DNA from 3 places in the Clostridium sp. genome. Region 3 is predicted to be linked to each of the others. Evidence: predicted binding sites of a transcription regulator. Region 3 holds the regulator's gene; each other region holds the start of a gene.

What was found. Region 3 encodes Rex, which represses fermentation and respiration genes when NADH is low (regulators of the CRP and FNR family bind a similar motif). Its sites were predicted from a motif close to ATTGTTAANNNNTTAACAAT; they were not measured.
Region 1: LKE46_RS13670 (acetyl-CoA C-acetyltransferase) is a predicted target of Rex. The motif match lies at 1,680-1,699, and genes of this name have one in related genera.
Region 2: LKE46_RS16520 (acyl-CoA dehydrogenase) is a predicted target of Rex. The motif match lies at 2,019-2,038, and genes of this name have one in related genera.

The regions. Positions count from the first base shown of each region.
Region 1 is NZ_JAKVOI010000001.1:2,783,626-2,786,842, reverse strand. It holds gene LKE46_RS13680 (glycosyltransferase family 4 protein) at 1-346, shown strand, start outside; gene wecB (non-hydrolyzing UDP-N-acetylglucosamine 2-epimerase) at 392-1,552, shown strand; gene LKE46_RS13670 (acetyl-CoA C-acetyltransferase) at 1,772-2,959, shown strand; gene LKE46_RS13665 (ATP synthase subunit I) at 3,154-3,217, shown strand, end outside.
Region 2 is NZ_JAKVOI010000001.1:3,320,132-3,323,348, reverse strand. It holds gene LKE46_RS16525 (electron transfer flavoprotein subunit beta/FixA family protein) at 1-619, opposite strand, end outside; gene LKE46_RS16520 (acyl-CoA dehydrogenase) at 632-1,771, opposite strand; gene LKE46_RS16515 (acyl-CoA dehydrogenase family protein) at 2,169-3,217, opposite strand, start outside.
Region 3 is NZ_JAKVOI010000001.1:3,559,746-3,562,962, reverse strand. It holds gene LKE46_RS17620 (3-hydroxybutyryl-CoA dehydrogenase) at 1-84, opposite strand, end outside; gene LKE46_RS17615 (short-chain-enoyl-CoA hydratase) at 192-971, opposite strand; gene LKE46_RS17610 (redox-sensing transcriptional repressor Rex) at 1,164-1,811, opposite strand; gene LKE46_RS17605 (ABC-F family ATP-binding cassette domain-containing protein) at 2,086-3,217, shown strand, end outside.

The DNA.
Region 1 (3,217 bases), 780 kb from region 3:
AATAGAAGGAGCAATAAAGTCAGCGGCGGCATTTTCCATTGCAGTTCCAATACTTGCATTGGGTATACCCATCTATGATACATTGTTTGCCATGATAAGAAGGAAGATAAATGGCAGACCCATTATGCAGGCTGATAGAGGACATCTGCATCACAGATTGCTTGATATGGGATTAACTCAGAGACAGTCAGTCATGATAATGTATATAATAAGTATTATTTTAGGGAGTTTTTCCATAATCGCCATGCAAATTAATCCACAGAGGTCTTACTTTGTTCTGGCAGGAGTTATGGTAGTACTTGTTGTAATTGCCTGGAAGGTTGGATTTTTTAAACATAAAGATTGACATTTCAATATAAAATGTGGACCTGTAGAAAATGGAGGTATATATATGAGAATGTTGAAAACTATAACCATATTTGGTACAAGACCCGAAGCAATAAAGATGGCCCCACTTGTAAGGGAACTTGAAAAAAGAGAGTACATAACCAATAAAGTATGTGTTACGGCACAGCACAGGCAGATGCTGGATCAAGTATTGAATTTATTTGGCATAAACCCGGATTTTGACCTGAACATAATGAAAAACAAGCAGACATTGACAGGAATAACAACGAAGGTACTTGAAGGACTTGAAGAAATATTTATAGAAGAAAAACCAGATCTTGTTCTGGTACATGGAGATACCACTACAACCTTTGCAGGGGCCTTGGCTGCATTTTACAAAAAAATCAAGGTGGGCCATGTTGAAGCCGGGCTTAGAACCTATAACAAATATTTCCCATTTCCGGAGGAGATGAATAGAAAACTTACAGGTGCCATAGCAGATCTTCACTTTGCCCCTACTCCAAAATCCAAATATAATCTTTTGCGGGAAGGAATTTGTGAAAGTCAAATATTTGTAACTGGAAATACAGTTATAGATGCTATGAATGTTACAATAAATCCCAGTTATGAATTTAACAATAATAGATTGAATCAAATAGATTATAAAAATAATAAAGTTATAATGGTAACAGCACATAGAAGAGAGAACTGGGGAGCTGGAATAGAAAATATCTGCAGGGCTCTAAAAACTGTAGTACAGCAGAACAAGGATGTAGAACTAGTATATCTGGTACACTTGAATCCAGTGGTAAAGGATGTAGTATACAAGATATTAGGGGATCAGGGCAGGGTATATCTATTTCCACCGCTTGATACAGATGAGACTCATAATTTAATGAACAAGTGCTATATGGTTATGACTGATTCCGGCGGGCTTCAAGAAGAAGCACCACACTTAGGGAAACCTGTACTTGTTTTAAGAAATGTTACAGAAAGACCTGAGGCAGTAGAAGCTGGTACGGTAAAACTTGTGGGGACTTCAGAGGAGATGATAGTTAAAAGTGCCAACGAACTTATAAGAAATCCAGATGAATATGAAAGAATGAGCAGAGCAATAAATCCATATGGTGATGGAAAGGCCTCAATAAGAATCGTCGATGCAATATTGGACTATTTTGGTATTGAGAAGGGAAAATACAATGAGTTCAATTATTTAAACAAATAATTGAATTAATTATTGCAAATGCTTTTTAAATAGTGTAACATGTAAATAGATTTATATAACATATTTGACAAAATCCAATTTCCTCAAATGGGGTACTAAAAAACTTTGTGTTTTTTTTAACAAAAATATTGATAAATTTTTAATTATCGAGTATAATGAAATTGTTAACAGACAAGTTTGTAATTTATTAAAATTTTAAAATAAATAGGAGGATTAGTCATGAGTGAAGTAGTTATTGCAAGTGCAGCTAGAACAGCTATTGGTAAATTTGGAGGAAGCTTGAAAGGTGTTTCAGCTCCAGATTTAGGTGCCCTAGTTATAAAAGAAGCAATAAAAAGAGCCAACATAAAACCAGAAGATGTAGATGAAGTTGTATTGGGAAATGTATTACAGGCAGGACTTGGACAAAATCCAGCAAGACAAGCATTGATAAAAGCAGATATTCCAAACACGGTTCCAGCTTTTACAATAAACAAGGTTTGTGGTTCAGGTCTTAGATCAGTAAGCTTGGCAGCACAGTTAATAAAGGCCGGTGATGATGATATCGTTGTAGCTGGTGGAATGGAAAATATGTCTGCAGCTCCTTATGTGCTTCCAACTACAAGATGGGGACAAAGAATGTTTGATGGTAAAATAATAGATGAAATGGTAAAAGATGGTCTGTGGGATGCTTTCTATAATTACCACATGGGTATGACAGCTGAAAATGTAGCAGAAAAATGGGGAATAACAAGAGAACAGCAGGACGAATTTTCAGCATCATCACAGCAGAAGGCAGAAGCAGCAATAAAAGCTGGAAAATTCAAGGATGAAATAGTTCCAGTAGTTATTAAGGATAGAAAAAAGGGAGAAATAGTATTTGACACTGATGAATTCCCTAGATTTGGAACAACTGCAGAATCACTGGCAAAATTGAAACCAGCATTCAAGAAAGACGGTGGGACTGTTACTGCAGGTAATGCTTCAGGTATAAATGATGCTGCAGCAGCTCTAGTTGTTATGAGTGCAGAAAAAGCAAAAGAACTAGGAATAAAACCTCTTGCAAAAATAGTTTCTTATGGTTCAAAGGGACTTGATCCTCAAATAATGGGATATGGACCGTTCTATGCTACAAAACTGGCACTAGAAAAAGCTAACTTAACTGTAGAAGACTTGGATCTGATCGAAGCGAATGAAGCTTTTGCAGCACAGAGTTTGGCAGTTGCCAAGGATCTGAAATTTGATATGAGCAAGGTAAATGTAAATGGTGGTGCAGTTGCTCTTGGACATCCAATTGGAGCTTCTGGTGCAAGAATACTTACTACTCTTCTTTATGAAATGAAGAAAAGAGATTCAAAATATGGACTGGCTACACTGTGCATAGGTGGAGGAATGGGAACAGCCATAATAGTAGAAAATTACAAGTAGTATAAAGAAATAACATATAATATTCCAAATGGAAAAAGCAAACCGAGCAACAATTGGTTTGCTTTTCTATTTATTTCTGATAAAATTAATTTATTAAACAAAATATGAACAAGTTTGAAATAAAGCTTTTAAATTGTATCTTAAAGGTATATAATTTTATTAATTACACCATTACATCTAAGCGGAGGAGCCTGATGAATAAAGATATTTTGAACATGGTAAAAAAAGTATCCATAATTAATTTGATGATTGGTATAG
Region 2 (3,217 bases), 240 kb from region 3:
GATCGGCAGCGCTCCACACTTTTACTTCCTTGTTGAAGATTTTAAATATATTCTTCATATGCATATATCTTGGATTGTTCAATTCTTTTATAGCAGTAAGCAGTACCGGCGTATTGACTTTCACTGTTTCATACCCGTCTTCCCATGCTTTTCTAACTGTAACCGTACTTCCATCCACATCGACCTTTTCTACATAAGTTATCTGCGGTATTCCCAGAAATTCTGCTATTTCAGGTCCAACCTGTGCGGTATCTCCGTCTATTGCCTGTCTTCCTGCAAAAATTATATCGTAGTCCAGTTTCCTGAGTGCTCCTGAAAGTGCATATGCTGTGGCGCAGGTATCTGCTCCTGCAAAAGCCCTGTCAGATATGAGTATTGCCTCGTCTGCACCCATTGCAAGTGCTTCCCTCAGTGCCGACTCTGCCTGGGGTGGTCCCATGCTTATTACTGTAACCTTTCCACCTGTTTTTTCTTTAATTGCAATTGATTCCTCAAGTGCATTCTTGTCATCTGGATTTATTATCGAAGGAACACCTTCTCTTATAAGCGTTCCTGTTTTTGGATCTATTTTGACTTCATTTGTGTCCGGTACCTGTTTTAAACAAACAACAATATTCATTAGGCGTTCCTCCTATTTAAATATATTTCCTGAAATGACCATTTTCTGTACTTCCGAGGTTCCTTCATATATTTCAGTTATCTTTGCATCTCTCATCATTCTCTCTACTGGATAGTCCTTTGTATATCCATATCCTCCAAAGAGCTGTACAACCTTTGCTGTAGTCTCCATGGCAACATTTGCTGCCATAAGCTTGGCTCTTGCTGCATCTACTGTATAGGATACATGTGCATCCTTGCTCAATGCTGCCTTGTACACAAGGTATTTTGCAGCCTGTATTTCAGTATCCAGATCGGCAACAGTCCATGCCAGCCCCTGGAACTTGCTAAGTGATCTTCCAAACTGTTTTCTTTCTTTCATGTATTCAACTGCTTCCTCCAGGGCGCCTTCTGCTATTCCAAGTGCCTGTGCTGCTATACCGATTCTTCCTCCATCAAGAGTCTTCATTGCTATTCCAAAACCTTTTCCTTCTCTTCCTACAAGATTCTCCTTTGGAACTATACAGTCCTCGAATATCAGCTCCGTAGTTGATGATGCCCTTATTCCCATTTTGTTTTCAAGTTTTCCTATTGAAAAGCCCGGCATTCCCTTTTCAAGTATGAATGCTGATATGCCATGATTTCCCTTGCTCCTGTCTGTCATTGCAAATACCACGAATATGTCTGCAGCTCCACCGTTTGTTATGAATATTTTCTGACCGTTCAGTATATAATGGTCTCCTTCAAGTACAGCCAGACTCTGCTGTCCGGATGCATCCGTACCTGCATTGGGTTCTGTAAGTCCAAATGCACCTATCTTTTCTCCCTTTGCAAGGGGAACCAGATATTTCTGTTTTTGTTCTTCCGTGCCGAACTGTTCGAGAAGCGATGCACAGAGCGATGTGTGTGCCGAGAGTATGACTCCCGTTGAGGCGCAGGCCTTGGAAAGTTCTTCCACAGCTATTATATAAGACAGGGTGTCTCCACCCGCCCCGCCATATTCCTCCGGGAAAGGTATCCCCATCATGCCGTATCTGGCCATCTTTTCTACTGTTTCTCTTGGAAACCTTTCTGTCTCGTCTATTTCGGCAGCCAGGGGTTTGACTTCATTTTCTGTAAATTCTCTTACCATTTGTTTTACAAGTTCCTGTTCCCTAGTCAATGTAAAATCCATTCATTTTACCTCCTTATATCTTTTAATTGACAACTATGTGTTAATAATTTGTCAGCTCTCCAGAGAATTTCAATATTTTTTATTCTAGGAAGAACATTTTTTCATTATATCGTCCTCTACATCACCTCCTTATATCACCCCTCTATTTTATGCCATTCAAGTGGCAATTATTATGTAGATTGAATGAATTTGTTTGTGTTAACGTTTAATTTAATTTTACTTGCATACAAAAAATTTGTCAACAATCATTGTAAATTTTTTAACATAATATTTGAAAAATATTATTACGAAAAACACCCTGTAAGATGATGCACGCTATCTCCCGTGCCCATCTTACAGGATATAATTTATTACTTATCAACTCATTAAATTCAACAAATAATTTTAAAACACAAGATTATCTGAAAAGCTGTCCACTTATTATCAGTTTCTGTATTTCATTTGTTCCTTCATATATCTGAGTTATCTTGGCATCCCTCATCATTCTCTCAACTTCATACTCTCTCATGTATCCATTTCCACCAAACATCTGAACTGCTTCAGTTGTTACGTGCATGGCTGCATCCGTGCATGCTATTTTTGCCTTTGCTGCAGGTACACCATACGGTCTTCCCTCCTGTTTGTCTATAGCTGCCTTGTAGAGAATATATTTAGCCTGTTCTATTTCAAGATCCAACTCTGCCATCTTGAATGCTAGATACTGCTGTTTGAACAGTGGTCTTCCAAACTGAATTCTCTCTTTCATATATTGTTTTGCAAGTTCGAAGGCTCCCTCTGCTATTCCAAGTCCCTGTGCTGCTACACCTATTCTTCCTCCGTCCAGTGTGCTCAATGCTATTTTAAGTCCTTTTCCTTCTTCAGATACCAGATTTTCTGCAGGTACTTTGCAGTTATCGAATAATAATTCTGATACTTGTGCTGCTTTTATTCCGCATTTATCCTCAATTCTTCCTATTGAAAATCCAGGATATCCTTTTTCTACTATAAATGCCGACACACCTTTAGGTCCCTTGCTCTTGTCAGTTATTGCAAATACCAGGAATGTTTCTGAAAGAGGTCCGTTTGTTATAAAGCACTTAGTACCATTTAATATATAGTAATCCCCTTTTCTGTCAGCTGTTGTTACTGCCGCAGACGCATCTGAACCGGCCCCTGGTTCCGTCATTCCAAAAGAACCAAATTTCCTGCCTGTCAATAAATCCGGAAGATATTTTTTCTTTTGTTCTTCCGATGCATTATTAATTATTCCACCTGCACACAAAGATGTTGTAACTGAATAGGATATTCCCATGGAGGCATGTACCTTTGATACCTCTTCTACTGCAATTGCATAAGATAAATAATCTGCTCCATAACCACCATATTCTTTTGGATAAGGAAGTCCTATAAATCCAAGTTCACCCATCTTCTTGTATACATCTACAGGGAATTCACTAGTCCGGTCGT
Region 3 (3,217 bases):
TGTTACTTCGCAACCTTTAGCTGCAAAAGCCTGAGCTATTCCAGATCCCATTGTGCCGGCTCCAAGAACAAATACTTTTTTCATACTTATTTTCCTCCTTGATAAGTTAAATATTTTAATTTTGAAATCATATCTATATGATTTCAAAAATAAAGCCTATATATGTGGAAAAACATTATTACTCAATTATTTTATTTATTTTTAAAGGATTTGTCTCTCTTTTCAAGGAATGCACCCATTCCTTCTTTTTGATCTTCTGTAGCGAAACATTCTCCAAATACTTCTGATTCATATGCTATACCAGTATCTATATCTGTCTGTATACCCTTATTGATAGCCGCTTTACACAGCTTTACAGCTATCGGTGCATTGGCAGCTATTTGATTTGCAGTTGACTTTGCTTCATCCAGCAATGCCTCTGGTTCTACTACCTTATTTACCAATCCTACCCTAAGTGCCTCATCTGCATTTATGATCTTGGAAGTATATATGAGTTCCTTAGCTATTCCAGTACCTACCAGTCTTGGGAGTCTTTGAGTTCCTCCAAATCCTGGAGTGATTCCAAGTCCTGATTCCGGCTGACCGAATTTAGCTTTTGATGAAGCTATTCTTATGTCGCAAGCCAAGGATATTTCACATCCTCCACCTAATGCAAATCCATTTACCGCTGCAATAACCGGTTTTTCCAAATTCTCTAATTTTCTAAATACTTTATTCCCCAAAATTCCAAATTTTCTTCCGCCGGATGCATTTAAACCTTTCATTTCTGATATATCAGCACCTGCAACAAAAGATTTTCCTGCGCCTGTAAGTATTACAGCCAATATTTCATCGTCGGCAGCAATTTTATCGATTACAGAATCGATTTCAACCAGTGTTTCTGAATTAAGTGCATTAAGAGCCTTCGGTCTATTGATTGTAATTAAGGCTATTTTCCCTTCTTTTTCAAAAATAACATTTTTAAAATCCATATTAAACCTCCACAATTATATTGTTGTGATATTATTAACAATAAATTGTTAATAATATCACAAGTTTAATTATAAAAATAACTTCATTTTTTTAACCTCAGTTATTATTATATACCCTACCTCAATACATTTCAATAAAAATCCAAACAAAATTTAATTTATTTTTAAATTTTAAAGTACTTATATTGTTTTTTATATTGAATTGTTCTGATCTATATCGTTCAGCAGACAGCTGAGTGTTAATAAACTGTCACTCAAATGAACATTTTCAACCTTTACATCTTCAGGTACAACCAAATCCACCGGGGCAAAATTCCATATTCCCTTAACTCCATTTTTAACAAGTATATCACATACATTTTGTGCATTATTGTTAGGCACACAATTTATTCCTATGTCTATGTGATTTTCCTTCAGATAATCACTAAGATAATCCACATCCCGTATTTCTATATCCCTGATTCTTATCCCTATAAGCTTGGGATTTCTTTCAAAAATGGCTTTCAGGCAAAATCCCAATTTATCAAATCGAGTATAATTGGCAAGAGCCTGGCCTATATTCCCGGCACCAATTATCACTGTATTGTAAACTTTTGTAAGTCCAAGTATATTTCTTATCTGACTGTACAATTCACTTACATTGTATCCATATCCCTGCTGTCCAAAGTCTCCAAAACAATTTAGATCCTGTCTTATCTGTGAAGCTGTAAATCCTATAGTCTCACTTAATTCCTTGGAAGATATCCTGTCAACATCATTTCTCATAAGATCGCCCAAATATCTGTGATATTTTGGAAGTCTCTTTATAACTGCCATTGATATATTTTTTTTTCTATCCATAAACTGCACCTCGTATTTATTTAATATTTAATCTGCGACTTATACTCATTATATTATTCCTTTGTATATTTATATCATATCATTTTAATATACTAATACAAATTCTTATTTAATAGTATTATTTCTAACTATTAAATGTCAATAGTATCCGTCGTCTATTTCATATAAATTTAATAATTTAATGCAGAAAAACAAATACAACTAATTTCAAATAGTACTACAAAAATATCAGTATAAATAGTAAAATATAATGGTTAAGGACGGTGTTTATACTATGGTAATTTTAAGCTGCAAAAATATCCACAAAAGTTATGGAATAGATACTATATTGAACAATATAACCTTCAACATAAACGAAGGTGAAAAAGTCGGTCTGATAGGACCAAACGGTGCTGGCAAGTCTACCTTGTTCAAAATTCTCACAGGAGAACTTGAACATGACAGTGGAGATTTATTTATAGATAAAACTAAAACTTTAGGTTACCTGGCACAGCATTTATCTTTGAATTCCTCCAACACAGTATATGAAGAAATGATGCTGGTTTTCAAGGAGCTAATCAATCTGGAAAAAAAATTATCAGATTTAGAAACTTTAATGGGTGAACCTTATGATAAAAACAATGAAGAATATCACAACAAATTGATAAACAACTATACAACGTATTCTGAACTCTATACAAACAATGGTGGTTATACATATAAGGCAGACATAAACAGGGTATTGAAAGGACTTGGATTCTTTGAAAGTGACTTCGACAAAAAAATAGATCTTCTAAGCGGCGGTCAGAAAACCCGGATTGCACTCTGCAAGCTTCTTTTAACAAAACCAGATATTCTTCTGCTGGATGAACCTACAAATCATCTCGATTTGGAAGCAATAGAATGGCTTGAAGATTATCTTAAAAATTACAAGGGCACAGTTATTCTCATATCACATGACAGATATTTTCTGGATTCGGTAACATCTATAACTGCAGAATTGATAAACGGGCATGTTAATTTTTACAATGGAAGTTATACAAAATTCATAGATTTGAAAGAAAAAGATTACGAATCCCAGCTTAAGGCTTATAATATTCAACAGGCAGAAATAAAAAGGCTGGAATCCATAATCGAAAAGTACAGATCCTTCAATAGAGAGAAGAGCATAAAAGCTGCTGAAAGCCGCCAGAAAATGCTGGATAAAATCGAAAGAATAGATGCACCTGACAACCCTCCCAAGCTAAAGGACATAAATTTCAAGTCCAAAGTAAAAAGTGGAAATGACGTTCTCCACATAGAGAATCTACAAAAGAACTTCGGTGAAAAAGAGCTTTTTTCGAATGTAAGTTTTGATGTCAAAAAAGGTGAAAAAATCGCTATAATTGGAGAAAACGGAAGGGGAAAAACCACACTTTTTAGAATAA